DNA from 3 places in the Mesorhizobium sp. B2-4-6 genome. Region 2 is predicted to be linked to each of the others. Evidence: predicted binding sites of a transcription regulator. Region 2 holds the regulator's gene; each other region holds the start of a gene.

The links. Region 2 encodes LexA, which represses DNA repair genes until DNA is damaged. Its sites were predicted from a motif close to TGTTCNNNNTGTGTTCNG; they were not measured.
Region 1: a site for LexA is predicted at 3,159-3,176, ahead of recA (recombinase RecA). Genes of this name have one in related genera too.
Region 3: a site for LexA is predicted at 2,375-2,392, ahead of FJ957_RS04885 (UvrD-helicase domain-containing protein). Genes of this name have one in related genera too.

What each region holds. Positions count from the first base shown of each region.
Region 1 covers NZ_VFVI01000002.1:505,004-515,562, forward strand. Annotated here, with positions in the region: gene alaS (alanine--tRNA ligase) at 1-1,600, opposite strand, end outside; gene recA (recombinase RecA) at 1,939-3,036, opposite strand; gene FJ957_RS08375 (carbohydrate kinase family protein) at 3,316-4,254, shown strand; gene FJ957_RS08380 (pseudouridine-5'-phosphate glycosidase) at 4,294-5,211, shown strand; gene FJ957_RS08390 (TfoX/Sxy family protein) at 5,467-5,790, opposite strand; gene FJ957_RS08395 (GFA family protein) at 5,889-6,386, shown strand; gene sufA (Fe-S cluster assembly scaffold SufA) at 6,577-6,957, opposite strand; gene FJ957_RS08405 (SUF system Fe-S cluster assembly protein) at 7,046-7,438, opposite strand; gene FJ957_RS08410 (cysteine desulfurase) at 7,444-8,685, opposite strand; gene sufD (Fe-S cluster assembly protein SufD) at 8,787-10,058, opposite strand; gene sufC (Fe-S cluster assembly ATPase SufC) at 10,081-10,559, opposite strand, start outside.
Region 2 covers NZ_VFVI01000002.1:262,507-273,065, reverse strand. Annotated here, with positions in the region: gene FJ957_RS07175 (ComEC/Rec2 family competence protein) at 1-2,405, shown strand, start outside; gene lexA (transcriptional repressor LexA) at 2,446-3,180, opposite strand; gene kynU (kynureninase) at 3,630-4,877, shown strand; gene FJ957_RS07160 (alpha/beta hydrolase) at 4,932-5,762, shown strand; gene glp (gephyrin-like molybdotransferase Glp) at 5,827-7,032, opposite strand; gene moaC (cyclic pyranopterin monophosphate synthase MoaC) at 7,032-7,508, opposite strand; gene trpC (indole-3-glycerol phosphate synthase TrpC) at 7,510-8,322, opposite strand; gene trpD (anthranilate phosphoribosyltransferase) at 8,327-9,337, opposite strand; gene FJ957_RS07135 (peptidyl-prolyl cis-trans isomerase) at 9,334-10,559, opposite strand, start outside.
Region 3 covers NZ_VFVI01000001.1:1,023,490-1,034,048, reverse strand. Annotated here, with positions in the region: gene FJ957_RS04890 (glucose/quinate/shikimate family membrane-bound PQQ-dependent dehydrogenase) at 1-2,250, opposite strand, end outside; gene FJ957_RS04885 (UvrD-helicase domain-containing protein) at 2,433-5,063, shown strand; gene FJ957_RS04875 (esterase-like activity of phytase family protein) at 5,580-7,061, shown strand; gene FJ957_RS04870 (MATE family efflux transporter) at 7,164-8,630, shown strand; gene FJ957_RS04865 (MFS transporter) at 8,638-9,846, opposite strand; gene FJ957_RS04860 (TMEM175 family protein) at 9,982-10,557, shown strand.

The sequences.
Region 1 (10,559 bases), 240 kb from region 2:
GATGCACGAACAAACCATCGGCCTTCTTCTGCGTGTCCGAGACCTCGATTGAAAAACCCTCCCCGGAAATCACACCGGTGTCACCCATCTGGCCGCCGGATTCGCCGTAGAACGGCGTCTGGTTGACGACCAAGGCGACCGCATCGCCCTGGCTCGCGCTGTCGATGGTCTTGCCGTCCTTGACCAGGGCCTGGACGATGCCTTCCGCTTGCTCGGTCTCATAGCCGAGGAATTCGGTCGCGCCGGTCTTTTCGCGCACCGAGAACCATACCGTCTCGGTCGCGGCCTCGCCCGAGCCCGTCCAATGCGCGCGCGCCTCGGCCTTCTGCCGCTCCATCGCGTCGGTGAAGCCGGCGATATCGACCGAGATGCTGCGCTGGCGCAGCGCATCCTGCGTCAGGTCCAGCGGGAAGCCATAAGTGTCGTAGAGCTTGAAGGCCGTCTCGCCATCCAGCATGTCGCCGGCATGCAGCGTCTCGGTGGCGTCCGAAAGCAGTCCGAGGCCGCGCACCAGCGTCTTGCGGAAGCGCGTTTCCTCGAGCTTCAAGGTTTCGGTGATCAGCGCCTCGCCGCGCACGAGCTCGGGATAGGCCTGGCCCATCTCGCGCACCAGCGCCGGCACCAGCTGCCACATCAGCGGCTCCTTGGCGCCAAGCAGCTGCGCATGGCGCATGGCACGGCGCATGATGCGGCGCAGCACATAGCCGCGTCCCTCATTCGACGGCAGCACGCCATCTGCCACCAGGAACGAGGACGAGCGCAGATGATCCGCGATGACGCGGTACGATCCCACGTTCTCCTGGTTCGGCCCCTGGCCTAGCGCCGAGGACGCCGCGTCGATCAAATGCCTGAACAGGTCGGTCTCGAAGACGCTTTCGACGCCCTGCAGGATGGAGGCCATGCGCTCCAGGCCCATGCCGGTGTCGATCGAGGGACGCGGCAGGTCGATGCGCTCTTCCTTCGTCACCTGCTCATACTGCATGAACACCAGATTCCAGAATTCCAGGAACCGGTCGCCGTCCTCTTCCGGGCTGCCGGGCGGGCCGCCCCAGATATGCTCGCCGCGATCGATGAAGATTTCCGAGCACGGACCGCACGGGCCGGTGTCGCCCATCGCCCAGAAATTGTCCGAGGTCGGGATGCGGATGATGCGGTCGTCGGAGAAGCCGGCGATCTTCTTCCAGTAACCGGCCGCCTCGTCGTCGGTGTGATAGACGGTGACGAGCAGCTTGTCCTTCTTCAGGCCGAAACCCTTGGTGATCAGGTTCCAGGCAAGCTCGATTGCGCGCTCCTTGAAATAGTCGCCGAACGAGAAATTGCCGAGCATCTCGAAGAAGGTGAGATGGCGCGCGGTGTAGCCGACATTGTCGAGGTCGTTGTGCTTGCCGCCGGCACGCACGCTCTTCTGCGCGGTGGACGCTCGCGAATAGGGACGCTTCTCCAGGCCGGTGAAGACGTTCTTGAACTGCACCATGCCGGCGTTGGTGAACATCAGCGTCGGATCGTTGCGCGGCACCAGCGGGCTGGAGGCGACGATCTCGTGGCCCTCCTTGCGGAAGTAGTCGAGAAATGTCGACCGGATGTCGTTCACGCCACTCATTGCGTACTGCCTTTTCGCGAGAACCGCCGGCGTTGCCGGCGGCAAATGGGCTTTGGTGCTTAGAAGATAGATTGGCCTTTTAGCCGTAGCTCTTGAGCCTGTCCAGAAACACGGAGTTAGGTCAATCCGCCGGCGAGCGACGGCCCGGCGCGGCCCGCAAAATGCAAAACCGCCGGCGCGAAGGCCGGCGGTTCGGGTACGCAATACTCAAGAACTCGGTTACATAAGCATAAGCCGATAAACAAGGATTGTGGCCGAACTCCGACTAAGCCGACGAATAGCTTTCGCCCAGTCCCGAACAGGAAACTGCTGCGTGGTCTTCCTGGAACGAACCGGCCCTACAAGGCGCCGGCTTCGTCCTCGAAACCGTCGTCGCCGCCTTCGGAGCCGCCATTCTCGAGGAATTTCTCGGCGATCAGCCCGGCATTCTGGCGCAATGCAAGTTCGACCTCACGCGCCGTATCGGGATTGTCGCGCAGGAACAGTTTTGCGTTCTCGCGGCCCTGGCCGAGGCGCTGCGAATTGTAGGAGAACCAGGCACCCGACTTCTCGATGACGCCGGCCTTGACGCCGAGATCGATCAGTTCGCCGGTCTTCGACACGCCCTCGCCATACATGATGTCGAACTCGACCACCTTGAAGGGCGGGGCCAGCTTGTTCTTCACCACCTTGACGCGGGTCTGGTTGCCGACGACCTCGTCGCGGTCCTTGACCGAGCCGATGCGGCGGATGTCGAGGCGCACCGAGGCGTAGAATTTCAGCGCGTTGCCGCCGGTGGTCGTCTCGGGCGAGCCGAACATGACGCCGATCTTCATGCGGATCTGGTTGATGAAGATGACCATTGTGTTGGAGCGCGAGATCGAGGCGGTCAGCTTGCGCAGCGCCTGGCTCATCAGGCGAGCCTGAAGACCGGGCAGCGAATCGCCCATCTCGCCTTCGATTTCAGCGCGCGGCGTCAGTGCCGCCACCGAGTCGACGACCAGCACGTCGATGGCGCCCGAGCGCACCAGCGTGTCGCAGATTTCCAGCGCCTGCTCGCCGGTGTCGGGCTGCGAGATCAAAAGGTTCTCGAGGTCGACGCCAAGCTTGCGGGCATAAACCGGATCGAGCGCGTGCTCGGCATCGACGAAGGCGCAGATACCGCCCTTCTTCTGGGCTTCCGCCACCGTGTGCAGCGCCAGCGTCGTCTTGCCCGAGCTTTCCGGACCGTAAATCTCGATGATGCGGCCGCGCGGCAGGCCGCCGACGCCGAGCGCGATGTCGAGGCCGAGCGAGCCGGTCGGCACGGTTTCGATCTCGACCACCTGCTCGTTGGCGCCGAGCCGCATGATCGAGCCCTTGCCGAAAGCGCGCTCGATTTGCGACAGCGCCGCGTCCAGAGCCTTTGATTTGTCCACTGCCTTATCCTCTACAAGCCGCAAAGAATTCTGAGCCATGATACATCACCCCTTGGTCGTCAATGAAGGCCGGACAATCCGTGATCCCTGCTTGTTTTGTACCTTTTTTGTTCTCATTTGGCAAGGGAGCAAGCAGCTGAAAAACAATCAATATCTGGCTATGTTCTTTATTTGTGCCACCAGGGCTTGAGCCAACCAGAACCACTGGTCCAGAAGAGATTTGATATCCGCATATCCCGAATCGCGGCGCCGATTGCGGGGCGACGCGCAGAAACCTAGTGTGCGCAGCCAACCATCAACCAAGGTTACCATATCCGCATGCCGACATCCCCAACAATCCTGGCGCTGGGCGGAGCCCATATCGACCGGCGCGGCCAGGTCTCGGGCGCCTATGTGCCCGCCGCTTCGAATCCCGGCATCATGCGCGAGGACGTCGGCGGCGTGGTTTTCAACGCGCTGCGCAGCGTGGTCAAGCGCGGCGTGTCGGCCTCGCTGGTATCGGTGCGCGGCGGCGACGCCGCGGCCGACACCGTCGCCTTGGCGATCGACAACGCCGGAATAGCGGACCTCTCCGTGGTGTTCCTCGACCGCACGACGCCGAGCTACACGGCGTTGATCGACGCCGAAGGTGAGCTGATCGTCGGGCTAGCCGACATGGCGCTCTACGATCTTGCCTTCCCCAAACAGATGAGGCGTTCCAAGGTGCGCGAGGCGATAGCCGCGGCCGACGCCATCCTGTGCGACGCCAACCTGCCGACGGCGGCGCTGGAGCGCATGGTAGCGCTTGCCGGTGGCCGGCCGGTCTTCGCCATCGCCGTCTCGCCGGCCAAGGTCGTGCGCCTTGCGCCGCTGCTCGACGACCTGTCGCTGCTTTTCATGAACCGCCGCGAAGCCGCCGCGTTGGCCGGCGCCGAGCTATCCGGCGAAACCCTTGTCGACGCGCTCAGGCGGGCCGGCCTGAATGCCGGCGTGGTCACGTCCGGCAGCGCCTCGGTTCTGGGCTTCGACGACACCGGCATCTTCGAGATCGATCCACCAGCGCCGCGCAAGATTGCCGACGTGACCGGAGCCGGCGACGCCTTGACCGGCGCAACGGTCGCCGCCTTGCTGCGCGGCCTGCCGCTGCGTGCCGCGCTGCGCGAAGGCCTTGCCGCGGCGATGCTGGCCATCGAGAGCCCGGAGGCCGTGCCGTCCTTCACCGCGGGCAACTTCATGCAGGCGCTTGGCCTTGTGCCGGAGGCGCGGGAGGTGGCATAGGGCCACCAGACATCCACTTCCTCCTGACCGGAGACAGCCATGACGCCCGACACCGCCCGCCCTTTCGTCGACATCCACCCGCCCGTGGCGGAGGCGCTTGCCGCCGGCCGGCCGGTGGTGGCGCTGGAAAGCACCATCATCACCCACGGCATGCCCTACCCCGACAATGGCGCGATGGCCGCCAAGGTCGAACAGATCATCATCGATGGCGGCGCGATGCCTGCGACGATCGCCGTGGTCGACGGCCGCATCAAGATCGGCCTGTCCGACGGCGAACGCGAATCGCTTGCCATGACCGGCGACGCCATGAAGCTGTCGCGCGCCGATCTCGGCTTTGCCGTCGCTCAAAAGCGCACCGGCGGCACCACCGTGGCGGCCACCATGATCGCCGCGCACATGGCGGGCATAAAGGTCTTCGCCACGGGCGGCATAGGCGGCGTCCACAAAGGCGCCGAAAAGAGCTTCGACATCTCGGCCGATCTCGACGAACTGGCGCGCACACCGGTCATCGTTGTCTCTGCCGGCGCCAAGGCGATCCTCGACATCGAAAAGACGCTGGAAGTGCTGGAGACGCGCGGCGTGCCGGTGATCGGCCATGGCTGCGAGACGATGCCCGCCTTCTGGTCCAGGCAATCGCCCTTCCGCGCGCCGCTGACGCTCGATGCGCCTGAGGACATCGCGCATTTCTATCGCACGCGGCAGGCGCTGGGCCTCGGCGGCGGCATCCTGATCGCCAATCCGGTGCCGCGGAACGACGAGATCCCGGCCGACGAAATGGCCGGCTATATCGAAGCCGCGCAGAAGGCCGCCGAAGCCCAGAACGTCACCGGCAAGGCGGTGACGCCCTTCCTTTTGTCGAAGATCCTGGAGCTGACCGGCGGCCGCAGCCTGAAGACCAACATCGCGCTGGTCGAGAACAACGCGCGGCTGGCGGCGGAGATTGCGAAGGCGTTGTAGGCGCGGAACACTCAACTACCGGCAGCGATAGCCAAAAGCGAACGCCGCGTTCCGTCACCCCCTCTGGCCTGCCGGCCATCTCCTCCGCGAGGGGGAGATTAGCAGCTTGGCCGCCGGCATTCTTCTTGCAACGTCGGCGATTGGCGAAAGTCGTGGCGAGGGTCAATCTCCCCCCTTGCGGGGGAGATGTCCGGCAGGACAGGGAGGGGTGCTGTCCTCGGCATCTCCAAAAAGCCGTCACAACGCCCTCGAAAATTATCTCCCCGCCCTTCGCGCCGCCTCATAAGCGCGCCGCGCCCATACCGCCATTTCGTCGGGGTCGTCGAAAGCCTCGTCGGGAACGCTCCAGTATGGCATCGCCACCTCCTTGCCGTGCCGCGAGCCTGCATAGGTCCATTGCTTGCAGCCGGCGGCTTCGAAGTCGGGGATGCTCTCTTCGTCGGCCTTGAGCAGCAATTCGCCGCGCACGACGACCGCGACGATGACGCCGTCGCAATAGATGCCCTTGCCGCCGAACAGTTTTCGGATGCCTATCGGCCCAAGGCTTTCGAACAATTCTTCAAGGCGGACATTATCCATGCCATCCATGCCGCGATCATCTCATCCGGCATGGGCCTTGTCATCGCCGCAACCAAAAGCATGCTGACAGGTTGAGATCGGAAAACGGAGATCGCGCCATGCCCGTCCTGCTCAAAGGCTCCTGCCGCTGCGGCGCCGTCCGCTTCGAGGTGGAAAGCCACACGCCGGTGCCGTTCATGCTCTGCTACTGCTCGATCTGCCGCAAGCAGCAGGGCGGCGGCGGTTTCGCCATCAATCTCGGTGCCGACCACGAGACACTTGATATCAGGGGCAAACGCAACCTCGGCGTCTACCGCGCCGAGATCGAGGATGACGAGCATCCGCATTGCGAGGTCTCGACCGGCGAACGCAATTTCTGCAGGAAATGCGGCGCGGCGCTGTGGCTTTACGACCCAACCTGGCCGGACCTCGTTCACCCCTTCGCCTCGGCGATCGACAGCGACCTGCCGACGCCACTGGAAAAGGTGCATCTGATGCTGAAATACAAGGCGAACTGGGTCGAGCCGAATATCGGCAAGAAGGACAAGGCGTTCGACGTCTATCCGGAAGAATCGATCGCCGATTGGCACAAGCGAATGAAGATGTGGGTGGATTAGCTCTCTTCGCCCCGTTTACGGGGAGGTGAGGCGTGGTCCGCGTAGCGGACGAAAAGCCCAATTGCTTGGCTTTTCGAACAACGAACGCCGGCAGGCAGATGAGGTGCAGCGCCGGCTTCGGAGAGATAGGCTTACCCCTCATCCGGCCCTTCAGGCCACCTTCTCCCCGTAAACGGGGCGAAGGTAAAACCTAAGCCGAAGCCCGTGCTTCTGCCAGCGCCTTGAGGTCGGCTGGCTTCAGTTCGACCGACTCGCCGCAGCCGCAGGCCGAGCTCTGGTTCGGATTCCTGAAGGTGAAGCCGGTGCGCAGCGTCGTCTGCTCGAAATCCATCTCGGTGCCGAACAGGAACAACGCCGCTTCCGGCGCGACATAGACATGCGCGCCGTCGCGTTCGATATGGTCGTCCTTGGGGTTCGGCTCGGTCACCAGGTCGACCGTGTATTCCATGCCGGCGCAGCCGCCCTTCTGGATACCGAGCCGGATGCCATGCGCACCTTCGCGTGTGGCGACGATCTCGCGCACCCGATCGGCGGCCTTTTCGGTCATCGTGATGACGGCGAAGCGTCCCATATCATTCTCCACGTTCGCGCGGGTTCAAGGCCCGCGGAATGAGTCTGCCCTTAAGATGGTGAAGTTTCACCTAGCGTGCAAGTCAAGCTCAATACCAGCCGACCGCCACCTGCGCCTCTTCCGACATGCGATCCGGCGTCCATGGTGGATCGAACGTCATCTTGACCTCGACTCCGGACACGCCCTCGACCGCCCCGACGGCGTTCTCGACCCATCCAGGCATTTCGCCTGCGACCGGACAGCCGGGCGCGGTCAGCGTCATGTCGATCTTGACCGAACGATCGTCCTCGATGTCGATCTTGTAGACGAGGCCGAGCTCATAGATGTCGGCCGGGATTTCCGGGTCGTAGACCGTCTTCAGCGCCGAGACGATGTCGTCGGTCAACCGCGCCAGCTCGTCGGCCGGGATTGCCGAGGCCGAGACGATGCCGTTGCCAGCCGTTTCCGAAAGAGTCTCTGCGGTCGCGCTCACGTCGTCCATCATCGTCACCCGAAGAACTTTCGCGCCTTTTCCAGCGCCTCGGCCAAGGCATCCACTTCGGCCCTGGTATTATACATGCCGAACGATGCCCTGCATGTGGAGGTTACGCCAAAGCGTTTCAACAGTGGCTGGGCACAATGCGTGCCCGCGCGGACAGCAACACCTTGCCGGTCGATCACCATCGACACGTCATGCGCATGGATACCTTGCAATTCGAACGAGATGATGGCGCCTTTGCCAGGCGCGTCGCCGAAGATGCGCAGCGAATTGATAGCGCGCAGCCGCTCATGCGCGTAGGTCTTCAGATCCGCCTCATGGGCTGCGATGCGCTCGCGGCCGATTTTTTCCATGTAGTCGAGCGCCGCACCCAGCCCGATCGCCTGCACGATCGGCGGCGTGCCTGCCTCGAAGCGATGCGGCGGCTCGTTATAGGTGACGATGTCTTCCGTCACCTCCTCGATCATCTCGCCGCCGCCCATGAAGGGCCGCATCTCTTCCAGCCTGTCCTTCTTGCCGTAGAGCACGCCGATGCCCGACGGGCCGTAGACCTTGTGTCCCGTGAAGACGAAGAAATCGCAATCGAGGTCCTGCACGTCGATCGGCATGTGCACCGCGCTCTGGCTGCCGTCGACGAGGACCGGAATGCCGCGCGCATGCGCGATGCGCACGATCTCCTTGATCGGCGTCACCGTGCCCAGCGCATTCGACATCTGCGTGATGGCGACCAGCTTGGTGCGGCCGGTCAGCCGTTTCTCGAATTCCTCGATGTGGAAGGCGCCGAGATCGTCGACCGGCACCCAGACCAGCTTGGCGCCCTGCCGCTCGCGGATGAAATGCCAAGGCACGATGTTGGAGTGGTGCTCCATGATCGAAAGCACGATCTCGTCACCCTCGCCGATCCTCGGCATGCCCCAGCCATAGGCGACCGTGTTGATCGCCGAGGTGGTGTTGGAGGTGAAGACGATGTTGTCGGTGCTCGGCGCATTGAGAAAACGCTGCACCGACTTGCGAGCATTCTCATAGGCATCGGTCGCGGCATTGGAGAGGAAATGCAGGCCGCGATGGACGTTGGCGTATTCCTGTGAATAGGCGTGCTGGATCGTGTCGAGCACCACCTGCGGCTTCTGCGCCGAGGCGCCGTTGTCGAGGTAGACCAGCGGCTTGCCGTAGACCTGGCGCGACAGGATCGGGAAATCGCGGCGGATCGCCTCGACGTCGTAGGGGGTGGTTTCGATCTTCTGGTCCATTTCGAAAGTCCTTGTCGGTCGAAGCCGAGATCCTTCCAACGCCCCTCACCCGACCGAGCTTCGCTCGGCCACCTTCTCCCACAAGGGGAGAAGGTCAGGCGCTATCCGTGCGTCGAAAACCAGCCGTCGAGCCGCGCTTCCAGTGCTTCGACCAGCGCCTCGTCGTCCAGTTCCTCGATCACTTCGGCCACGAATGCCTTCACCAGAAGCCCCCGCGCCGACTTCTCGTCGATGCCGCGCGCCATCAGGTAGAACAGATGGTTGTGGTCGATCTCGGTGACCGTCGCGCCATGGCCGCAGACGACGTCGTCGGCGAAGATCTCCAGCTCCGGCTTGGTCGAGAACTCGCCGTCGTCCGACAGAAGCAGCGTGTTGCAGGCCATCTTGGCGTTGGTCTTCTGCGCGTATTGATGCACGTTGATGCGGCCCTGGAAGACGCCGCGCGCCTTGCCGGTCACGACATTGCGGATCACTTCCGTCGAGGTCGTGTGCGGCACGGCGTGGTCGAGCACCATGGTGGTGTCGGTATGGGTGTCGCCGGCCAGAAGGTTGATGCCGCGCAATTTGAAGTCCGCGCCTTCGCCCGTCGTCCTGACGACGATCTCCTGGCGAACGAGCTTGCCGCCGGCGTTCATCACGAACAGCGTCAGCCTGGCATCCTTGCCGATATGCGCCTTGAACTGGGCTAGATGCGTGGCCGTATCGGGCTGCTCCTGCACGATCAGCCAGGCCACTTCCGCGCCGTCGCCGACCACGATCTGGCTGACCGAAGAGACGAGCGCCTCGTCGCCTTCGCCCGTCTGGCGCTCGACGACAATCGCCTTGGCGCCGGCGCCGACACGCGCCAAGAGCCGCACATGCGACTGGCCGCCGGCCTGCAGGTTCTGCAATTCGACCGGCTTCTCCAGTTCCACACCGTCGGCGATATCGACGAAATAGCCGTCGGCGACGAAAGCGGTGTTGAGCGCACCGATGGCGTCGTCGCTGCCGTAGGGGTCCAGTCCCGGAGCCACGCTGCCATCGGTCAGCTTCTCCGACAGGCGCTGCACCGCGACGCCTTCGATATCCGGCAGCTTCGACTGCGCGACGCCGTTCAGAACCGGCAGAACCGCGGACCCTTCGAGAATTGGAGCGAGCGCCTTGACGACGGCGTCTGTCTCGAACGCCGGCACCGAAGTGAGCAGCCGGCGCAGGTCCGTATAGTGCCAGGATTCGACGCGGCGCGTCGGCAGGCCGTGCTTGATCGCCTCGATCGCGTCGTCGCGCTTGACCATCACCGCGCCGTCGCCGGGCAGCAGCGACAGCCGCTCGCCAAAGGCATCGATCAGCGCCGTCTCAGCCAATGTCCTTTGGGGCTGTGCATGCATGTTCATGGCTCTTGCCTCGACTGCCATCTCACGCCGCTTCGCCGATCACGCCGGCATAACCGTTGGCCTCGAGATCGAGCGCCAGCGACTTGTCGCCCGACTTGATGACCTGGCCCTTGTAGAGCACGTGCACCGAGTCCGGCACGATGTGCTCAAGCAAGCGCTGATAGTGGGTGATGACGACGATGGCGCGGTCCGCCGAACGCAGCGCGTTGACACCGTCCGAGACGATCTTCAGCGCATCGATGTCGAGGCCGGAATCGGTCTCGTCGAGCACGCAAAGCTTCGGCTCAAGCAGCTTCATCTGCAGGATCTCGGCGCGCTTCTTCTCGCCGCCGGAGAAGCCGACATTGAGCGGCCGCTTCAGCATCGCCATGTCCATGTTGAGCGAGGCGGCGGCATCCTTCACGCGCTTCAGGAATTCCGGGATTTTCAGCGGTTCCTCGCCGCGCGCCTTGCGCTGCTCGTTCATCGCCACTTTCAGGAATTCCATGGTCGCGACGCCCG
Region 2 (10,559 bases):
TCAGCGAACGCCTGATGTTTGCCCATGCCACGCCCGAAGAGACAGCGCCGGTTTCGTTCCCGGAGCCGCGGTCATCTACCGAGCTTATGCCGCTCGGTGACGGCGCAATACGGCCGGTCTCGCCAACGGCGAGCGTCGGCCGTATCCGCAAACAGCTTGGCCGCGCCTCGCTTCCCGCACTGCGCCGGAGCATCGGCACTGCTGCCGCCACCGAGCTCGACCGCGGCATCGGCTTCCTGCTGGTGCCGGTGTTTCTGGCCGCCGGCGTCATCTGTTACTTCTCGCTGAGCGCTGAGCCGGATCTCTACAGGCCGCTTGCGGCGGTGGCCCTGGTGGCTGTCTGCGCGACGGCCTCGCGTTCTCGGCACAGAACGCACCTTGTCTTCATGGCGGCGTTTTTCTGCGCCTTGGGTTTTCTCGCGGCCAAGGTCGAGACATGGCGAATGGCGACCCCGATGCTGGGCTCGGAAATCCAGACACGGCTGACGGGCCGCCTCGTCACCGCCGAGGCGATGGCCAATGGCCGTGTCCGGCTGACCATCGACTTGATTTCCACGGAGCATCCGAAGCTGCGCTACGCGCCGGACCGCGTCAGGCTTTCGGCGCGCAGGATCCCGCCCGACATGACAGCCGGGTCGATGCTGACCGGCTATGCCAAGCTGTTGCCGCCGACCGGCCCGGTTCGGCCGGACAGCTACGACTTTTCATTCGACAGCTATTTTGCCGGGATCGGCGGCAGCGGCTTTTTCCTGGGTGATCCAAAGCTGATTGCGCCAGCGGAAGCGCCCTTTGGCGCGCGCGTCGCATCGGCAGTGGAAAACGCGCGCGAAGGGATCGCCGATCACATCAGGAGCGCCATCGGCGGATCCGAAGGCGAGATCGCAGCCGCACTGATCGTCGGCGTCCGCGCCGGCATTCCGGAAACCATCAACGAGTCGATGCGACGGACCGGCATCTACCACATCATCTCGATCTCCGGGCTGCATATGGCGCTGGTCGCCGGCACGATCATGGTCCTTTTGCGCGGCGCCTTCGCGCTGTTTCCGGATTTCTCGTCGCGCCGGCCGGTGAAGAAATATGCCGCTGCAATCGCGCTGTTCTCGATCGCCGCCTACCTCGTGATCTCCGGCATCGTGGTGGCGGCCGAGCGGAGCTTCATCATGCTGGCCGTGATGCTCGCCGCCGTGCTCTTCGACCGCGCGGCGCTCACCATGCGCAACCTGGCGATCTCGGCCATCGCCGTCATCCTTGTCTCGCCGCACGAAGTGGTCGGCCCGAGCTTCCAGATGTCCTTCGCCGCCACCGCCGCGCTGGTCGGCGCCTATGCCGGTTTTGCCGACTATCGCGCCGGCAAAACGACCGCGCCGCCGGCAAAGCGTTCGTTTCTCGGCTTCGTGTCGCGAAAAGTGGCGGTTGGAGTGGGCGGCGCCGCTATAACGTCGCTCATCGCGGGCAGCGCGACATTGTTGTTTGCGATCTGGCACTTCCAGCGGGTGTCGCCGCTCAGCCTGCTGGCCAATCTGGCGGTCATGCCGATCGTCTCACTGATCGTCATGCCGTTCGCCGTGTTGAGCGCGCTGGCCATGCCCTTCGGCTTCGACGGTCCATTCCTTTATGTGATGGGCCAGGGCCTGACGGCGATGATCGCCATCTCGGCGTGGATCTCCGAGCGCTCACCGGTCGATGCCGTCGGGCTGATCTCGATCCAGTCGGTGCTGCTGGCCACGGTCGCGCTGGTCATCGCGACGATGGCCACCACCTGGCTGAGGCTTGCCGCCGTACCCTTCGCGCTCGCCGCGCTGCTGGCCATTCCTCATGCCCGCGCCCCGGATGTGCTTGTCTCGGAGGATGCGCATCTGGTGGCGATGCCGATCGGCGGCGGTGAGCTTGCCATCAACCGCACGCGCTCCAACGAGTTCACCACCGACAACTGGAAACGGGCGCTGAAAGCCGAGGAAATCGTACCGCCGGAGACGTTCGCTAAAGACGCCATGGACATCGCCGATCCCGTCGACCTGCCGCCCGGCTCGCCGTTCTACTGCACCGGCGACCTCTGCATCGGCCGGCATCCTTCCGGCGCCATCGTCGCGCTCGCCGAGAATCGCGCCAGCGCCCGGCCTGCTTGCGGTTTCGCCGACCTCATCGTCATCGACGACGCCACAGCCTACAACCCATGCCGCGATGCGCGCGTGCTTGTCGTCACCAAGCGGCAACTGGCACGCGACGGCAGCGCCGCCATCTTCTTCGATTCGCGATCGGCAACGGCGCGGCCGACCGTTCGCTACGCGGTCGAAGAACCATACCGACCCTGGCACGAGCAGCGGAAATACGCGCGTGAGGCGAGGGGGCTGCCGCCCTATCAACGACCGGAAAAGCCGGCGGTCGCGCCGCAGTTGACAGAGTAGATGGCACGCAATCCCGGCGGAGACCGCCGTGCGGTTCTGCTCAGTAACGGCGGATGAGTCCGACGAGCTTACCCTGAACCTTGACCCGGTCCGGTCCGAAGATACGGGTCTCATAGGCCGGGTTGGCGGCCTCGAGCGCGATCGAGGCACCCTTGCGACGAAACCGCTTCAGGGTCGCTTCCTCGTCGTCGACCAGCGCCACCACGATCTCGCCCGGACTTGCCGTATTGGCATTGCGGATAATGACGGTATCGCCGTCGAAGATACCGGCCTCGATCATCGAGTCGCCCTTGACCTCCAGCGCATAATGCTCGCCGCCCATGATCATGTCCGGCGGCACCGAGATCGAATGCGTCTGGTGTTGGATGGCGTCTATCGGCACGCCGGCGGCGATGCGGCCCATCACCGGAATGGATACGGCCGAAACAGCGTCGTCGTCATTGCTGGGTGTCGGCGTGCGCGAGGGCGTGGCCGGCTTGACCTGGCGGCCGAGATTGCCCTGGCCGCCCTGGATGACGCTCGGCGAAAACTTTCTCGCTGCATTCAGGCCGGGCGCGATCGAGTCGGGCAGCCGCAGCACTTCAAGCGCGCGCGCACGGTTCGGCAGCCGGCGAATGAAGCCGCGTTCTTCCAGCGCCGTGATCAGCCGATGGATGCCCGATTTGGAGGCGAGGTCGAGCGCTTCCTTCATCTCGTCGAAAGACGGCGGAATCCCGCTCTCCTTGAGGCGTTCATGGATGAACATCAGCAGTTCATGTTGTTTGCGCGTCAGCATGGCGGCCCCCTTGGGTTCTGAAACCAGAATCAGAAAAACAAACCCAGAACAAACACTATCTGTTCCAGTTGTGTTCCGCAACCGTTTAAAGTTTAGTGAATTTGTTGAGACTTCGGAAACAATGTTGCATCCAAGCGATACTCGGCCGAGCCAGGTCGGCGGTGTCATTGATTCCGCTCGATTTTGCAGCCCTCCTCAAGCTGCAGCGCGGTCCACCACCGTCACAAAGGCGGGGGCGGGATCGCTTCGGCTCTTGCGCGAACGTGCTTCACCGTGAACGAAACGGACCCAAAATGCCAACCTCGGCAATGATTCCGATCCATGGTCTTCGCCGTCTATGGACCAGCTAACATGGCGCAGAAGGTTCTTGCCGTGGCACGGACGGTGGTGAGACAACCACCCTTGGCCAACCATGAGGGGCGCCATGCCGAAATGGAGGCGGCAGCATGATGGGGGGAATTCCTGATCTCGCCGAGATCGAGGCGATGGATGCCGCGGATCCGCTGCGCGCGCTGCGCGATCGCTTCGTCCTGCCGGAGGGGGTGATCTATCTCGATGGGAATTCGTTGGGAGCGGCCTCGCACGCCGCATTCGACGAGTTGCGCAAGGCAGCCGCCGAGGAGTGGGCGCATGACCTCATTCGTGCCTGGAACAAGGATGGATGGTTCGACATGCCGGTCGAGCTGGGCGACCGGCTCGGGCGCCTGATCGGCGCGGCGCCGGGCCAGACCGTGGTCTGCGACACCACGTCGATCAACATCTACAAAGTGCTGCACGCGGCGATGGCGATGCGGCCGGGCCGAACCGTGATCGTTGCCGAGGGCGACAGTTTTCCGACCGATATCTATATGGCCGAAGGGGTGGCCTCGGCCGGAAAGAACGCTGTCCTGCGCCTGGCTGGCGTGGACGCGCCGACCATCGAGGAACTGATCGACGAACGCGTGGCGGTGGTGTTGGTCAACCACGTCAATTACAAGTCCGGCGAGTTGCGCGACATGGCGGCGCTTACGCGCATGGCGCATGACGCCGGTGCGCTGATCGTATGGGATCTCTGCCACAGCGCGGGCGCCATGCCGGTTGAGCTTGACAGGGCAAGCGCCGATTTCGCCGTCGGCTGCACCTATAAATATCTCAATGGCGGGCCGGGTTCTCCTGCCTTCATCTATGCGGCCGAGCGGCATCTTGCCGATGTGCGGCAGCCGCTCAGCGGGTGGTGGAGCCATGCACGGCCGTTCGCCTTCGAGCAAGCCTATGCGCCAGGCACCGGCATCCGCCGATTTCTGTGCGGCACGCAGCCGGTCCTGTCGATGCGGACGCTGAAAGGCGCGCTCGACATCTGGAACGGCGTTGACCTGGCGACGGTGCGGAGGAAGAGCATTGCGCTGGCCGATCTATTCATCGAACTCGTCGAGGTACGGTGCGGCGGTTGCGATCTTACGCTGGAAAGCACCCGCGACGGCGCCAAACGCGGCAGCCAGATTTCCTTCATTCACCAGCATGGCTACCAGATCATGCGGGCCCTGATCGAACGCGGCGTGATCGGTGATTTTCGGGCGCCGTCGACCATGCGCTTCGGTTTTACCCCGCTCTATGTCGGCTACAGGGATGTCTGGAATGCCGTCGAAGTGCTCGAAGACATCTTGCGGACCGGCGTCTGGCGAGAAGCCCGCTTCGCGGTCAAGACAACCGTTACCTGACCGCGGCGATGCCAATTAAACTCCGCTCAACATCGACCTGATCGCGGAGGGGCCGTGTTCGAAAACCGTATTGCCGACTGGGACAACGCCTATGCCAACGGCGCGAACATCGCCGGCGGCGACCGCTGGCCCGCGGCTTGGGATCACCCGGCGCGGGCCTTTCGGGAAAAGCTGCTGGCGCAAGGCAGGGCGCGGTTCGATATCGTGTACGGCGAAGCGCCGCGCAACCGGTTCGATCTGTTTCTCCCACCTGCTGCGCCAAAGGGGCTCGTCGTGTTCATCCATGGCGGTTACTGGATGGAGTCAGACAAGACCTCCTGGTCGCATCTGGCTGGAGGTGCGCTCGGCCACGGTTTTGCCGTCGCCATGCCGTCTTACACGCTTTGCCCGCGAACCAGGATCAGCGGCATCGTCAACGAGGTTGCGGCAGCGATCGAGAAGGCGGCAGCGATGATCGATGGTCCGCTGGTGCTGACCGGGCACTCGGCCGGCGGGCATCTCGCCAGCCGGATGGTGACCGCGGCCTCGCCGCTGTCGTCCGATGTGTCGCGGCGCATATGCCAGGTTGTTTCGATCTCAGGCCTGCACGACCTTCGGCCGCTGATGTTCACCGCACTGAACGAGACCCTGAACATCGACGAGAAGGAAGCGTTGAGCGAAAGCCCGGCTTTGCTGCGGCCTCGGCAGGGAGCTCGCGTCACCTGTTGGGTCGGCGGCGGCGAGCGTTCGGAATTCCTGCGCCAGAGCGCGTTGCTTGCTAACATCTGGACCGGGCTCGGCGCCGCCACCGGTTCAGTGGTCGAGCCGGACCGGCATCATTTCAACGTTGTCGATGGGCTCGGAGATCCGGATCATCCCCTCACTCGCGCACTGATCGCCGAATAGAGCAATTCGGCGGTGTGAACGGTTTCGGTCGAGAATTGCGTTTAAAACGGCGGGATAGACCGGCTCAGCGCAGCATCAGCACGCTGCACTCGGCGCCGACCTGCGCGGCGGGCGCGAAGGGCTGGCGCACGATCAGGCCGTTGGCGTCGGCAAGCATGCGCAGCATCGAGGAATCCTGGATGCCGAAAGGCGTCGCGACCAGGGTGCCGGAGTCCTCGCGCACGACGGCGCGCACGTAGTCCTGCCTGAGATCGTTGGCCTGCATCGCGGCGCCCAGCCGGGCCGTTCGCACGTCCTGCCGGTGATCGCGGCCGCCGAGCCTGGCAAGCAGCGGCTTCAGGAAGAGTTGCGAGCAGACGATGCTTGCCACCGGATTGCCGGGCAGGCCGATGCAACGGACATTGCCAAGCCGGCCAAACATCAGCGGTTTGCCGGGGCGCATGGCGATCTTCCAGAAGTCGAGCTGCATGCCTTCGCCGGTCAGCACGTCATGGATGAGGTCGTGGTCGCCGACCGAGGCGCCGCCGAGCGTGACGATGACATCGGCGTTCGCCTCGACCGCTTTCCTGACCAGCGCGGCGATCGCCTCCTGGCGGTCGGCGGCGATGCCGAGATCGAGCGCGCGCGCGCCGACCGACTGGGCGGCGGCGACGACGCCATAGGCGTTGGACGAAATGATCTGGTCGGGGCCGAGCGCGCTGCCCGGCGGCAGCAATTCGTCGCCGGTGGCGATGATGGCGACCAGCGGCCGCCGCACGACGTTCAAGGCAGGATGGTTGGCTGAGGCCGCCAGCGAAAGGGCCGCCGCGTCGAGCGCGCGGCCTTTTTCGAGCAGCACGTCGCCCTGGCCGAAGTCGAGCCCGCGGCGACGGACGTTGCGTCCTTCGGCGGTCGGCTCCGTCACTTCGATCTGGCGGTTGCCAAGGTCGCTGACGTTTTCCTGGATGACGATGGTGTCGGCGCCTTCAGGCAGCGGCGCGCCGGTAAAGATGCGCACGGCCTGGCCTTTGCCGACGGTTCCGGAGAAACCGCGCCCGGCGGGCGCCATGCCTATGACCTCAAGTTCAGCCGGCGCTGAAGCGACATCGGCGGATCTTGCGGCATAGCCGTCCATGGCCGAGGCGTTGAATGGCGGCTGCGTGCGTAGCGCCACGACCGGCTCCGCCAGGACCCGCCCAGCCGCTTCGGCGAGCGGAATGCTTTCGCCAGGCAATGGCGCGGCGCCGTCGAGCAGGCGTTCGAGCGCTTCGGCGACCGGAACCAAGGCCATCAGGCATCCACCTTGTAGTCGCCGGACTTGCCGCCTGTCTTCTCGACGAGCCGGATGCCGGAAACCACCATGCCGCGGTCCGCCGCCTTGGCCATGTCGTAGATGGTGAGGCAGGCGACCGACGCCGCGGTCAGCGCCTCCATCTCCACGCCGGTCTTGCCTGTGACGCGGGCAAGCGCGGTGACCCTGAGGCCAGGCAGCGTGCGGTCCGGCTCGATCTCGACGGCGACTTTGGTGAGAAGAAGCGGATGGCAAAGTGGGATCAGCTCATGCGTCTTCTTTGCCGCCATGATGCCGGCGATGCGTGCGGTGCCCAGCACGTCGCCCTTCTTGGCATCGCCGGCGAGAATCATCTCCAGCGTTTCCGGCTGCATCGAGACAAAACCTTCGGCGATCGCCGTGCGGGTCGTCTCGGCCTTGTCGCCGACATCGACCATATTGGCATCGCCCTTGGCGCCAAGATGGGTGAGGGCCATCTCAGATGGCCTCGGCCGCTGCCTTGCCTGTCAGCAGAAGCTCGGTCGCCGCGGCCACGTTCGCCTGCCGCATCAGGCTCTCGCCGACGAGGAAGGTGCTGATGCCGGTCTTCTGCATCCTGAGGCAGTCGTCGTGGGTGAAGATGCCGCTCTCGCTGACCAGCAGGTAGCCGCCCGGCACCATTCGCGCCAGCCGCTCGGAAGTCTCAAGGCTGGTCTCGAAGGTCCGCAGATCACGGTTGTTGATACCGATCAGTTGCGACGACAATTTTAGCGCGCGCTCCGTTTCGGCCTCGTCATGCACCTCGATCAGCGCGTCCATCCCGAGTTCGAAGGCGATAGCTTCCAATTCGCTCGCCAGAGCATCGTCCACGCTTGCCATAATGATCAGGATGGCGTCTGCGCCCCAGGCTCGTGCTTCGTAGACCTGGTAAGGGTCGAATAGGAAATCCTTACGCAATGCCGGCAGCGACACCGCCTTGCGCGCCTTGGTGAGAAATTCCGGCGCGCCCTGGAAGGATGGCGCGTCCGTCAGCACCGAAAGGCAGGTCGCGCCACCTTTCTGATAGGCCTGCGCCAATGTCGGCGGGTCGAAATCGGCGCGGATCAGGCCCTTGGAGGGGCTGGCCTTCTTGATTTCGGCAATCAACGCGAAGCCGCCGCCCCGGCGCTTGGCCTCGAGCGCAGCAAGGAAGCCGCGCGGCGGCTCGGCGTCCCTGGCCTTCGCCTTGACCTCGGCGAGCGGCATGGCGAGCTTGGCTGCCGCGATCTCGTCGCGCTTGTAGGCTTCGATCTTGCGCAGGATGTCCGACAAGGCCTTATCCGTTCGAAATCTCGACGAGCTTGTCCAGCACGCCAAGCGCGCGGCCGCTGTCGATCGCTTGTGCCGCCGCCGCGATGCCGTCGGCAAGCGTCGTCGCCTTGCCGGCCACGACCAGCCCGGCGCCGGCATTCATCAGCACCGTATCGCGATAGGCGCCGGCGGCGCCGCCCAGCATATCGCGCAGTTCCTTGGCGTTGTAGGCGGCGTCGCCGCCGCGCAGCTCTTCCCTGGTGTGCCGCTTCAGTCCGACAGCTTCCGGCGTCAGGGTGAAGCTGCGGATCTCGCCGCCGGCGAGCTCCGCCACCTGGGTTTCGCCCGTCGTGGTGATCTCGTCATAGCCGTCGCCATGGACGACCCAGGCGTGGTCGGCGCCCAGCGCCTTCAACGTCTCGGCCACCGGCATGATCCACTCCGGCAGGAAGACGCCGACCATCTGGCGGCTGACGCCGGCGGGATTCGACAAAGGCCCGAGCAGGTTGAAGATGGTGCGCGTGCCGAGCTCGACGCGGGTCGGCCCGACATGCTTCATCGCCGGATGATGCGCCGGCGCGAACATGAAGCCAACGCCGGTCTCATGGATGCAGCGGCCGATCATCTCCGGCGGGATGTCTATTCTGACGCCCAGCGCCGTCAGCACGTCGGCGGAGCCGGTCAGCGAGGACAGGCCGCGATTGCCATGCTTGGCGACCGGCACCCCGGCGGCGGCAATGACGAAGGCCGAAGCGGTCGAGATGTTGACCGAATGCGAATTGTCGCCGCCGGTGCCGACGATGTCGATGGCGCCTTGCGGCGCCTCGACGCGCAGCATCTTGGCGCGCATCGTGGCGACCGCGCCGGAAATTTCGCCTACCGTCTCGCCGCGCACGCGCAGCGCCATCAGGAAGCCGCCGATCTGGCCCGGCGTTGCGTCGCCCGACATGATGATGTCGAACGCCTCGCGCGCTTCCTCGAAGGAAAGCGCGGTGCCTGTGGCGACCTTGGCTAGGTGTATCTTCAGAGCGCTCATCGTGTCTGTGCTTGCGAAACGGCGTTCGGATCGATGCGAACGTCATATTGCGACTGCAACTGCGCCACCAACTGGTCGAGCAGATCATCGGACATGCCGGCGCCGAAGGACTTCTGCGCGTCGTCCGGTACCGCGCTGCCATCGGCGCCTGCCGGCTCGAAGACCTCGGCGACCTTGAACAGGATCTGGCCGTCGCCGGTGGGCGAGGGGATCAAACCGGTGCCGCCTTCGCCGACGCCGAACATGGCGGCGGCACCTTCCTTGCCGAAATCGGCATCGTCGGCTTCGCGCTTCAGGCCGCGCTTGGTCTGTTTGTCGAGTTTGAGCTCGCCGGCGATGACGTCGAGCGTGGTGCCTGCCTTGAGGCGTTTTTTCAGCTCCTGAGCCTTGGCGTCGAGGCGCTTGTCGGTCTCGGCCTCGGTCCAGTCGGCCGCGACCTTCTTGCGGACTTCATCCAGCGTGCGGTCGCGCGCCGGCGTGATCGACTGCACTTCGTAGAAGACGAAACCGTTGTCGGCAGTCGTCAGGCCCTCGTTCTCGGTGTTGGGCTCGGCCGCGAACACCGATTTGATCAGCTCGGCCGATTCCGGCAGGTCGTTGACGATCGTGCCGTCCGGACGCTGGCCGGTACGGTCGACGGCGTCGATGGTGAGGACCTTGAGCTTCAGTTTGTCGGCGGCCTGGGCAAGCGAGGCGCCCGAGGCGCGGGTGTCCTCGTAGCTGTCATGCACGTCGAGCAGGATGCGGTTCGCTTCGCCGAGCGCCAGGTCTTTGCGGATCTGGTCGGACACTTCCGAGAGCGGCTTCACCACCTGCGGCTTGATCTCGGTCACGCGCAAGAGCACGGGACCGAAGGCGCCCTGGACGACGTGGCTCACCTCGTTGGCATTGAGCGAGAAGGCGGCATCGGCGACCGCCTTGTCGGCGATCTTGTCCCTGGCCAGCGTGCCGAGCAGCGTGTCGGCCTGCGTCTTGCCTTCGGCGGTGACGAGCTTGTCGAAGGTAGCGCCAGCCTTCAGCGAATCCAAAGCAGCCTTGGCCGCATCCGGCGTCTTGAACACCAGCTGCTCGATGGTGCGCATCTCGGGCGTCGTGTAGCGCGCGACGTTCTTGTTGTAGTCCTCGCTGACCTGCTGGTCGGTCACCGCGGACGGATCGGCTATGTCCTGCGGTTCCAACCGGACATAGGAGAATTTGCGATATTCCGGCGCGGCGTAGCTCT
Region 3 (10,559 bases), on a different contig from region 2:
GGCGACGATGACGACGAACTGGCGGCCGTCGGCCACCGTATAGGTCATCGGCGTCGACTGGCCGCCCGCCGGCAGCCTCGCCTGCCAGAGCTGCCTCCCGGTGGTGAGGTCATAGGCGCGCAGATAATCGTCGACCGCGGCGCCCAGGAACGCCACGCCGCCTCCCGTGATCATCGGCCCACCGATGCCCGGCACGCCGACCTTCAGCGGCAGGGGCAGCGGCGTCATGTCATAGACGGTGCCGTTGCGGTGCTTGTAGGCGATGTTTCCCGTCTTGAGGTCGACGCCGGCGACATAGCCCCAGGGCGGCGCTTGGCAGGGAATGCCGAGCGGCGACAGGAACGGTCCCATCACCACCGCGTATGGCGCGCCTTCGTTGCGGTTCAGCCCCTGCTCGCTGCCCTTGGTGTTGTCGCCCGGCGCCGGCACGTCCGCGCGCGGAATGAGCTTCGAGGTGAAGGCGAGGTAGGTCGGCATGCCGAACATCACCTGCCGCACCGGATCGACCGCGACGCCGCCCCAGTTGAAGACGCCGAAATTGCCGGGATAGATCAGAGAGCCCTGCAGCGAGGGCGGCGTGTAGCGTCCCTCATAGCGCAGCTTCTTCAACTCGATCCGGCACGCCAGCTGGTCGAACATGGTGATGCCCCACATGTCGGCGCCGGTCAGCGGCTTCGGATTGAATGAAAGATCGGACGCCGGCTGCGTCGGCGAGGCATGATCGCCCTCGATCGCGCCGCCGGGCGCGGGCGCTTCCTTGACCGGAATGATCGGCTCGCCCGTGCGCCGGTCGAGCACGTAGAGATCGCCCTGCTTGGTCGGCCCGACCAGCGCCGGCACCACGCCGTTCGCCGTGGTGATGTCGACCAGCGACGGCTGCGCCGGCACGTCCATGTCCCACAGATCGTGATGCACGGTCTGCCGCACCCAGCGCAATTGTCCGGTGTTGAGGTCGAGCGCGGTGATCGAGGACGAGAATTTCTCGACATTGGCGCTGCGGCCCATGCCAAGCTGGTCCGGCGTCTGATTGCCGAGCGGCAGATAGAGCAGCCCGAGCTTCTCGTCGGCGCTCGCGGTCGACCACATGTTGGGCGAGTTGTGCGTGTAGTTCTGCCCGGCCGGCAGCGGCGTCGTCACATCCGGATTGCCGGAATCCCAGTTCCACAGCAGCGCGCCGGTGCCGGCGTCGAAGGCGCGGATGACGCCGGACGGCTCCTCGGTCGAGTAATTGTCGTTGACCGCGCCGCCGACGATGATCTTTCCAGCGACGATCAGCGGCGCCGACGTCGAATAGTAATAGCCCGACTTCGGATAGGGCATGCTGGCCATCAGGTTCAGCGTGCCCCCCTCGGCGAAGGATGGACACACCTGCCCGTTCGCCGCGTCGAGCGCGATCAGCCTCGCGTCGGAAGTCGGCAGATAGATGCGCGCGGCGCAAGGCTGGCCGGCGGCGATCTTGGCGTCGGCATAATAGGACACGCCGCGGCATGTCTGGTGCTGGCGGTCGGGGTCGAGCTTGATCTTCGGATCGTAGCGCCATTTCTCCTTGCCGCTCGCGGCATCGATGGCGATGGCGAAATTATGCGGCGTGCAGATGAACAGCGCGTCGCCGATCTTCAGCGGCGTCACCTGATAGGTCGTCTCGCCGATATCGTCGGGGCCTTTCACGTCGCCGGTGCGATAGGTCCAGGCCGGCTGCAATTTCGCGACATTGTCAGGCGTGATCTGGTCGAGCGGCGAATAGCGCTGGCCGAAGGGCGTGCGGCCGTAGAAGTGCCACTCGCCGGCCGGCATGTCGCCGCCGAGATTGGCGGCCGCCGCCACCTTCTCGGTGCCCAGCGTGCCGCCGATATCCTTGGGGTCGGCTGTCATCGAATAACCGGCGACCGCGAGCGAGGCGAGCACGGCCAGGATCAGCGGCGCGCGCCCGTCCGGCCCCCGCAGACCTCGCCTTGCCCATGGCGTCAGCAGCCATAGGGCGATGAGCACGATGACACCGCCGCGCGGACCAAGCTGCCACCAGTCGAAGCCGATTTCCCAGACCGCCCAGCACAAAGTGACGAGCACGAACAGCGCGTAGAGCCAGAGCGACGTCGACCTGCGCCTGAACAGCAGCCAGGCGGTGATCACGAAGATAACGCCGGCGATCAGATAGTACCAGCTGCCGCCCAGCACGGCGAGCCAGATGCCGCCGCCGCCGAGGATGAGACCGATGAGGAAAAGGACGAGGGAGGTGATGGTGACAGCCAAGACGGTGCTCCTTCGACTGTTGCGCCTTTGCGGCCGCTCTCAGGCGACGGCGAGCCGTCCCTGCCCTGCAGGCAGCTTTCCCTCACCCGCTCCGGCTGTCAAGTTGGGGCCAGACACGCAAAACTAGAACAAAACGTAGACAGTTCTGGTCTTTCGCTGCCGAATCACTACATTCGGGAGCGATGTCGGGCTTTTCCGAAGACATGCCTTTTTTCGATGAACCGAATGCGCGGCCGGCGGCGGCTCCATCCGGCATAGCCGCGCGCGCCATGGCGGCGCGCAGCGGCCAGAACGGCGCGCCCGATTATCTGAAAGGCCTCAACCCGGAGCAGCGCCTCGCCGTCGAGACGACCGAAGGCCCGGTTCTGGTGCTGGCCGGCGCGGGCACCGGCAAGACGCGGGTGCTCACCACCCGCATCGCCCATATCCTTGCCACCGGCAGGGCTTTCCCCTCGCAGATCCTGGCCGTCACCTTCACCAACAAGGCCGCGCGCGAGATGAAGCAGCGCATCGGCCACCTGATCGGCGAAGGCAATGTGGAAGGCATGCCGTGGCTCGGGACCTTCCACTCGATCGGCGTGAAGCTGCTTCGCAGACATGCCGAGCTGGCCGGGCTGAAGTCGGATTTCACCATCCTCGACACCGACGACGTGGTGCGGCTGATCAAGCAATTGATCCAGGCCGAAGGGCTGGACGACAAGCGCTGGCCGGCCAAGACCTTCGCCCAGATGCTCGACAACTGGAAGAACAAGGGCCTCGGGCCCGACGAAATAGCGGAAGGCGATGCGCGCAGCTTCGGCAACGGCAAGGGCCGCCAGTTGTACAAGGCCTATCAGGAACGGCTGCAGACGCTGAATTCCTGCGACTTCGGCGACCTGCTCTATCACCCGATCCGCATCTTCCGCGCCTATCCGGACGTGCTGAAGGAGTACCACCGCAGGTTCAAATACATACTGGTCGACGAGTATCAGGACACCAACACCGCGCAATACATGTGGCTGCGACTCCTGGCACAGCGCCCCAATTCTGGGCGTGGCCCATCGGCCGAAGGCCGCAAGTCCGACCGGGCGTCGGCCGGCCAGGCCGCCCCCGCGGAGGCCAGCGAGCGCCCGGCCGTGAGCGAAAACAAAGTCAACATCTGCTGCGTCGGCGACGACGACCAGTCGATTTATGGCTGGCGCGGCGCGGAGGTCGACAACATCCTGCGCTTCGACAAGGATTTTCCGGGCGCCACCATCATCCGGCTGGAGCGCAACTACCGATCCACCGCGCATATTCTGGGCGCGGCCTCGCATCTCATCGCCCACAATGAGGGCCGCTTCGGCAAGACCCTGTTCACCGACCGCGACGACCCCGAGGACGACAAGGTGCATGTCCACGCGGCCTGGGACTCGGAGGAAGAGGCGCGCGCCATCGGCGACACCATCGAGACCTACCAGCGGCAAAAGCACAACCTCAATGACATGGCGATCCTGGTGCGCGCCTCCTTCCAGATGCGCGCCTTCGAAGACCGATTCATCACGCTGGGCTTGAACTATCGCGTCATCGGCGGCCCGCGCTTCTACGAGCGCTTGGAAATCCGCGACGCATTGGCCTTCTTCCGCGTCGTCGCCAACGGCGGCGACGACCTCGCCTTCGAGCGCATCGTCAACGTGCCGAAGCGCGGGCTGGGCGAAGCCACCATCCGCCAGATCCACGACACGGCGCGCGCCATGCGCGTCCCCATGCTGGAGGCTGCCGCGACGCTCGCCGAAAGCGACGAGCTGAAGCCGAAGCCGCGTGCCGCGCTGCGCGAGGTCGCAGCCAATTTCGAACGCTGGCAGAAGGCGCTGGAAACCACCCCGCACACCGAACTCGCCGAGACCATCCTGGAGGAGAGCGGCTACACCGACATGTGGAAGAACGACCGTTCGGCGGATTCGCCCGGGCGGCTGGAAAACCTCAAGGAGCTGATCCGCTCCATGGAGGACTATGAATCGCTGCGTTCCTTCCTCGAGCATGTCGCGCTGGTGATGGAGGCCGAGCAGGGCGAGTCGCAAGATGCGGTCTCGATCATGACGCTGCATTCGGCCAAGGGCCTCGAATTCGAGACCGTCTTCCTGCCCGGCTGGGAAGAAGGCTTGTTCCCGCATCAGCGCGCGCTGGATGAGGGCGGACGCTCCGGCCTCGAGGAAGAGCGCCGGCTTGCCTATGTCGGCCTGACGCGCGCCAAGAAGAACCTGCATATCTGGTTCGTCTCCAACCGCCAGATTCACGGCCTGTGGCAATCGACGATCGCGTCGCGCTTCGTCGACGAATTGCCCGAAACCCATGTCGATATCGCCGACAGCGGCAACAGCTATGGCGGTTACGGCAATCCCTATGGCGGCGGCGGCTTCGCTTCCGGGCGCGGTGGCGGTCGGCAGAATCCCTACGGCGCCTCGCGCTTCGACAATATCGGCGCCAAGGACCAGGGCAGCTTCTCCAACACCTATGCGACGCCCGGCTGGCAGCGGGCGCAGGCGAACCGCACCGAGGCGACCGACCGCAACTGGGGCACCCGCTCCGGCCACCAGGTGGAACGCATCGGCTATGGCGAGACAGACTCCGGCTACGGCGCCGGCCGCACCTCGGTGAAGGGCCGCACCATCGAGGGCGAGCTGGTCGCCAAATCCGTCGCCGACACGCCGTCCGCCTTCAATGTCGGCGACCGCGTCTTCCACCAGAAATTCGGCAACGGCAACATCGCGGCCATCGACGGCAACAAGCTCACCATCGACTTCGACAAGGCCGGCCAGAAACGCGTGCTGGACGGGTTTGTGGCGGCGGTGTGACCTGCCCTCTCACCTGTACCTTGCCTGGTCTTACTTATGGCCGAGCAGCGACAGGATGATGATCAGCCCGTTGAAGAACTGCACGAGGACTCGGGCGAACGTACCGGCGAGCGCCATATCGCCGGCAGTCGCAGTCGTGTCCGCCGAGCGCTCTTCAATTGCTGCATTGCCCGCATCCCAGCGCTGGAAAACCGCTCTGGTCGCTCTCTACGGCCGCCTTACGAGCAACGGCAAAGCTCATAGGAAAGCCATCATCGCCTGCGTCAGAAAGCTCCTCATCTTCGCCAACGCCGTCGTCGAACGCCGCACTCCGTGGAGCAAAAGTCCACCCGCAAACCAAACCGCCTGAGCTGATGGTTGCGCTTCTCCCGCAAGGGGAGAAGGAAAGAACCTCCGCCTGTCACGCAACCATCACGTTCACGTCCTAGACCGCTCGACGGCCAGGGCTGGCCGCATCGTCGATGCCGCGCCTTTTTTGAGCCAATGGCTGCTCTGCTCGTCAAGAAGGGGATATCGATGAAACACCTTAACCGAACCGTCGCGCTCGGCGCGGCGCTTGCCCTGTTCACTGCCCTCACCCCGGCGCTCGCCGACGGCGTCGCCTATGTCAACAAGGGGCTGGTCGGCATCGGCCGCATTCCGGCCAGCCAGAAGGACAAGTTCGGCGAGACCTTCGGCTCGGGCTCCGGCATGGCGATCGACACCAAGTCCTGGGCGCGTGACGGCGCCGGCTACAAGGGCTCGCTCTGGCTGCTGCCGGATCGCGGCTACAATGTCGTCGGCACCACCGATTATCGCCCGCGCCTCAACACCATCTCGATCGAGCTGGCCCCGACCGCCCCCGGCGCGGCGCCCGCCGCCGGACAGGAACAGACCGGCGTCAAGGCGACGCTCGCCGACACGATGCTTCTGACCGACGACAAGGGCGCAGACGCCACCGGCCTCGATCCGTTGAACGGCGTGCGCGAAGCCGCAGGCGGCATGCCGATCCTGCCGCAGGCCGACAACGGCAAGCTGGCGTTGGACAACGAAGCGATCGTGCGGCTGCCGGACGGCACGATGTTCATCTCCGACGAATATGGTCCCAACATCTACCGCTTCTCGGCTGACGGTCACCTGATGTCGGCGACGCAGCCGCCCGCGGCGCTGGTGCCGATGCGCCACGGCAAGCCGAACTTCGCTTCCGACAATCCCGGCCCGGGCGCCGCCGAGCCCGATCCGAAGGACCCGGAGACCGGCCGCCAGAACAACCAGGGCCTCGAAGGCATGTCGATGACGCCCGACGGCAAGTTCCTGATCGCCGTGCTGCAGTCGGCGGCGCGCCAGGACGGCGGCGATTCCGGCTCGACCCGCCAGAACACCCGCGCGCTGGTCTATGATGCTTCCGACCTCGCCCAGCTCAAGCTGGCGCACGAATATGTCGTGCCGCTGCCGGTGTTCAAGGATGCCAAAGGCAAGACCAAGGTGGCCGCGCAGAGCGAGATCGTCGCGCTCTCCGACAAGAGCTTCCTGATGCTGGCGCGCGACTCGGGCAACGGCCAGGGTCTCAAGGGCGACGAGTCGCTCTATCGCAAGATCGAGATCGTCGACCTTTCCGCCGCCACCGATATCGCCAACGGTCCGTTCGACGCGGCCGACAAGCCGGTCGCGCCGAAGGGCGTGCTCGACCCGTCGGTGGCGCCGGCCAAGCTCACCTCGTTCATCGACATCAACGACAAGGGCGAGCTCGGCCGCTTCGGCCTGCACAATGGCGCGCCGAACGACAAGGACAACCTTTCGGAGAAGTGGGAGGCGATGTCGCTGGTCTCCGTGCTCGATCCGAAGCTCCCCGACGACTATTTCCTGTTCGTCGCCAACGACAACGACTTCCTCACCCAGGACGGCTTCCAGGTCGGCGCTTCGTACAAGGCCGAGGATGGAGCCGACGTCGACACCACCTTCCTCGTCTATCAGGTGACGCTCCCCGGCCTGTCTGGGAACACTGTCGCCGGCCAGTAGCCGGCGACGGGCGATTGCCTGTCATCCCGCTGATCCTGAAAAGGATGCACGACCATCAGGCCTGCGATACCATCGCGGGCCTGATTCATTTTCGGTGCTGCCATGAATGACAAGAAGCCCACCCGCCGGCGGACCGGCGACCTGACCAGCGGCCCCATTCCGCGCACGCTGCTTCTGTTCGCCCTGCCGGTGTTGGGCTCCAACGTGCTGCAGTCGCTGAACGGCTCGATCAATGCCGTGTGGGTGGGCCGCTTCCTAGGCGAGGCGGCGCTGACGGCGACCTCCAACGCCAATCTGGTGCTCTTCCTCATCCTCGGCACCGTTTTCGGCATCGGCATGGCCGCGACCATCCTAGTGGCGCAGGCGGTCGGCGCCCGCGATCTGCCGGAAGCCAGGCGCATCGTCGGCACCAGCGCCACCTTCTTCTTCCTGGTTTCGGCGGTGTTCGCGGTCTGCGGCTGGATCTGGGTCGACGCCATCCTCACCGGGCTCGGCACGCCGGCGGATGCCTTGCCGCTGGCGCGCGCCTACCTGCGCATCATCTTCGTTGCCGTGCCGATGATGAACCTTTTGTCCTTCGTCATGACCGTGCTGCGCGGCGCCGGCGATTCGCGCACGCCGTTTGTCTTCATGGCGCTGGCGGTCGTCCTCGACGTCGTGCTCAATCCCCTGCTGATCCGCGGTATCGGCCCCTTTCCGGAGCTCGGCATCGCCGGCTCGGCGACTTCGACGCTCATAGGCCAGACGGTCAGCGTGATCGCCATCCTGATCGTGCTTTATGCCCGCAAACACCCGCTGCGGCTCGCGGGCGCTGATATCGCCTTGCTCAAGCCCGACCCGGCCCTGCTGCGCATCGTCGTCTTCAAGGGCATCCCGATGGGCCTGCAGATGGTCGTCATCTCGGCCGCGGCATTGACCGTGATGGGCATCGTCAATTCCTATGGCTCGCAGGTCGCCGCCGCCTACGGCATCGCAGCCCAACTCTGGACCTATATCCAGATGCCGGCTCTGGCGATCGGCGCCGCTGTCTCCTCGATGGCGGCGCAGAATGTCGGCGCCGGTCGCTGGGACCGCATCGGCAAGGTCGCGGCGTCCGGCGTCGGCTTCAACCTGGTGCTGACCGGCGCGCTGGTGGCGCTGCTCTTCGTCTTCGACCGAGCGGTGCTCAGCCTGTTCCTCAGCAACGACAGCGCCGCGATCGACATCGCCGCCCACATCAACAGGATAGCGTCCTGGTCGTTCATCCTGTTCGGCATCACGATCGTGCTGTTCGCCACGGTGCGCGCCACCGGCGCCGTCATGCCGCCGCTTATCATCCTGATCATCTCGGTGTTGATCATTCGCACCGGCTTTGCCTATTCCATGCGCAGCGTCATCGGCCAGGAGGCGCTGTGGTGGAGCTTTCCGGCGGGCTCGATCGCTTCGCTGGTGCTGGCCGCCGCCTATTATCGCTTCGGCCGCTGGCGCACGATGCACATGATCGAGGATCGGCCGGCGGCGGGCGAGCCGCCCGACACCGGCCTTGGCATGCCGCGCCAACGCGCGCAGCTCCTGCCGGAGACCGAATAGCCAAGACCTACCGTGCGTATCTGACGCCAAAGCCGAGCGCGACCAGCGAGAAGACGATGATCATGCCGGCAAAGGCCAGGCTTGCCACGGTGGCGCTCGCCAGGCTGGACAGGATACCGATGCCGATCACCGGCAGCGCGTTGCCGCAGAAGCAACAGATGAAGAAGGCCGACACCACCTCGGCGCGGCGGTCGGCCGGCGCGATCTGGTTGACCACTTGCAGGCCGCCGCGATAGCCAAGCGCCGCCGCCACGCCGCAGACCGCCGTCGCGGCGATCATGAGCGCCATCGAGGCGTAGACCTGCGCCGCCACGATCAGCGCCACGGCGGGGATCATCAGCGCCAGCGCCGCGAGCATGGTGGAGCGGCTGGAGAACCAGGCGGTGCCGACGATGGTGATGGCCGCCACGCTCGACAGCTCGAAGAAAAGCCCGCCGGCTTCGGCATGATTGGTCACGTGCAGCTGCTGCGCGAGAATGCTCGGCGCCAGCGCGGCGTAGAAGCCGACCAGCGCCATGGCGCCGAAACCGGTCACCGCCGGCGCCACGAACTGCGCGCGGATACCGTCAGGCACCGAAAGCCGCGGCCGCAGCGGGACGTCGGAGAACCGTCCAGGCCTGGAGACGGTTTCCCGCGTGCGCCAGATCAGCAGGGTGACCAGCACCAGCAGAACGAGATAGACGGCAAATGTCAGCCTGAGCGGCCATGGCGCGTATTGGGCGAGCACCCCCGCCACGAGCGCGCCGGCCCCGAGGCCGACAAAGTTGGTGCTGGTGGCGATGACGGCGGCGCGCGACTTGTCCTTGCCTTCGATCAGTTCGGCCAGCCAGGCGGTACCGGCGCCTGCGCCGACGCCGATGCCGAGCCCGCTCAGGACGCGGGCGATGTCGAGCCAGGCGAGGTCTTCGGCGAAGAGGAAGGACAACGCGCTGACCACCGCAACAGCCATCGCGGCAAGCGCGGCGGGGCGGCGGCCGACGACATCCGAGAGACGGCCGAAAAACAGCAGCGCCGCCAGATTGCCGACCACATAGACGGCATAGACCAGCGTCAGCGTGATCTGCGAAAAGCCGAATTCCTGCTTGTAGATCACGTAGAGCGGGGTCAGCGCGGTGCTGCCGGCAAAGAGCGCGGCGATCATGGCGGCGACGGCGGCCTTTGCGGCGGCCCCGTCAAGCTCATTCTCACGCGTCATGGTTTGAGCGTCGCTGGCCATCGGCACCTCCGGCGTTGCAAGCCCAACGCCTATGTAATGACGCTGTTCCAGCCACCGAACCCCCTCCTGACAATCCTGATAGGATGGTCTTGCGAGGAATCCTCGCGTAGCTTTGTCAGCCCACAGGGAGGAACCATGGGCAAGGGACGGGTCGAGGCATTTACCGATGGCGTCGTCGCCATCATCATCACCATCATGGTGCTGGACCTGAAGGTGCCGCACGGCGAGGATTTTTCAACACTTCTACCGCAGTGGCCGATCTTCTTCTGCTACGTGCTCTCCTTCATCAATGTCGGCATCTACTGGAACAACCTGCACAACATGTTCCACACCGTGCAGCGCGTCGACGGACGCGTGCTATGGGCCAATCTCAACCTTCTGTTCTGGCTGTCGCTGATCCCGGTGACCACGGCGTTCATGGGAGAGAACCATTTCGCGCCTGCGCCGGTCGCCGTTTATGGCATCGACCTCGCGCTCTGCGCCGTCGCCTACGCCATCCTGATCATCAAGCTTCGCCATCTGCATGGCGCCGACACGACCTTCGCCAAGGCCGTCGGCCACGACAAAAAGGGCAAGATCTCGCTGGCGCTCTACATCGCCGCCGTCCTGCTCAGCTTCCTCAACCAGTGGATCAGCGTGGCGATCTATGTGCTGGTGGCGACTATCTGGTTTGTGCCGGACAAGCGCTTCGAACGGTTAGTGGAGAAATAACG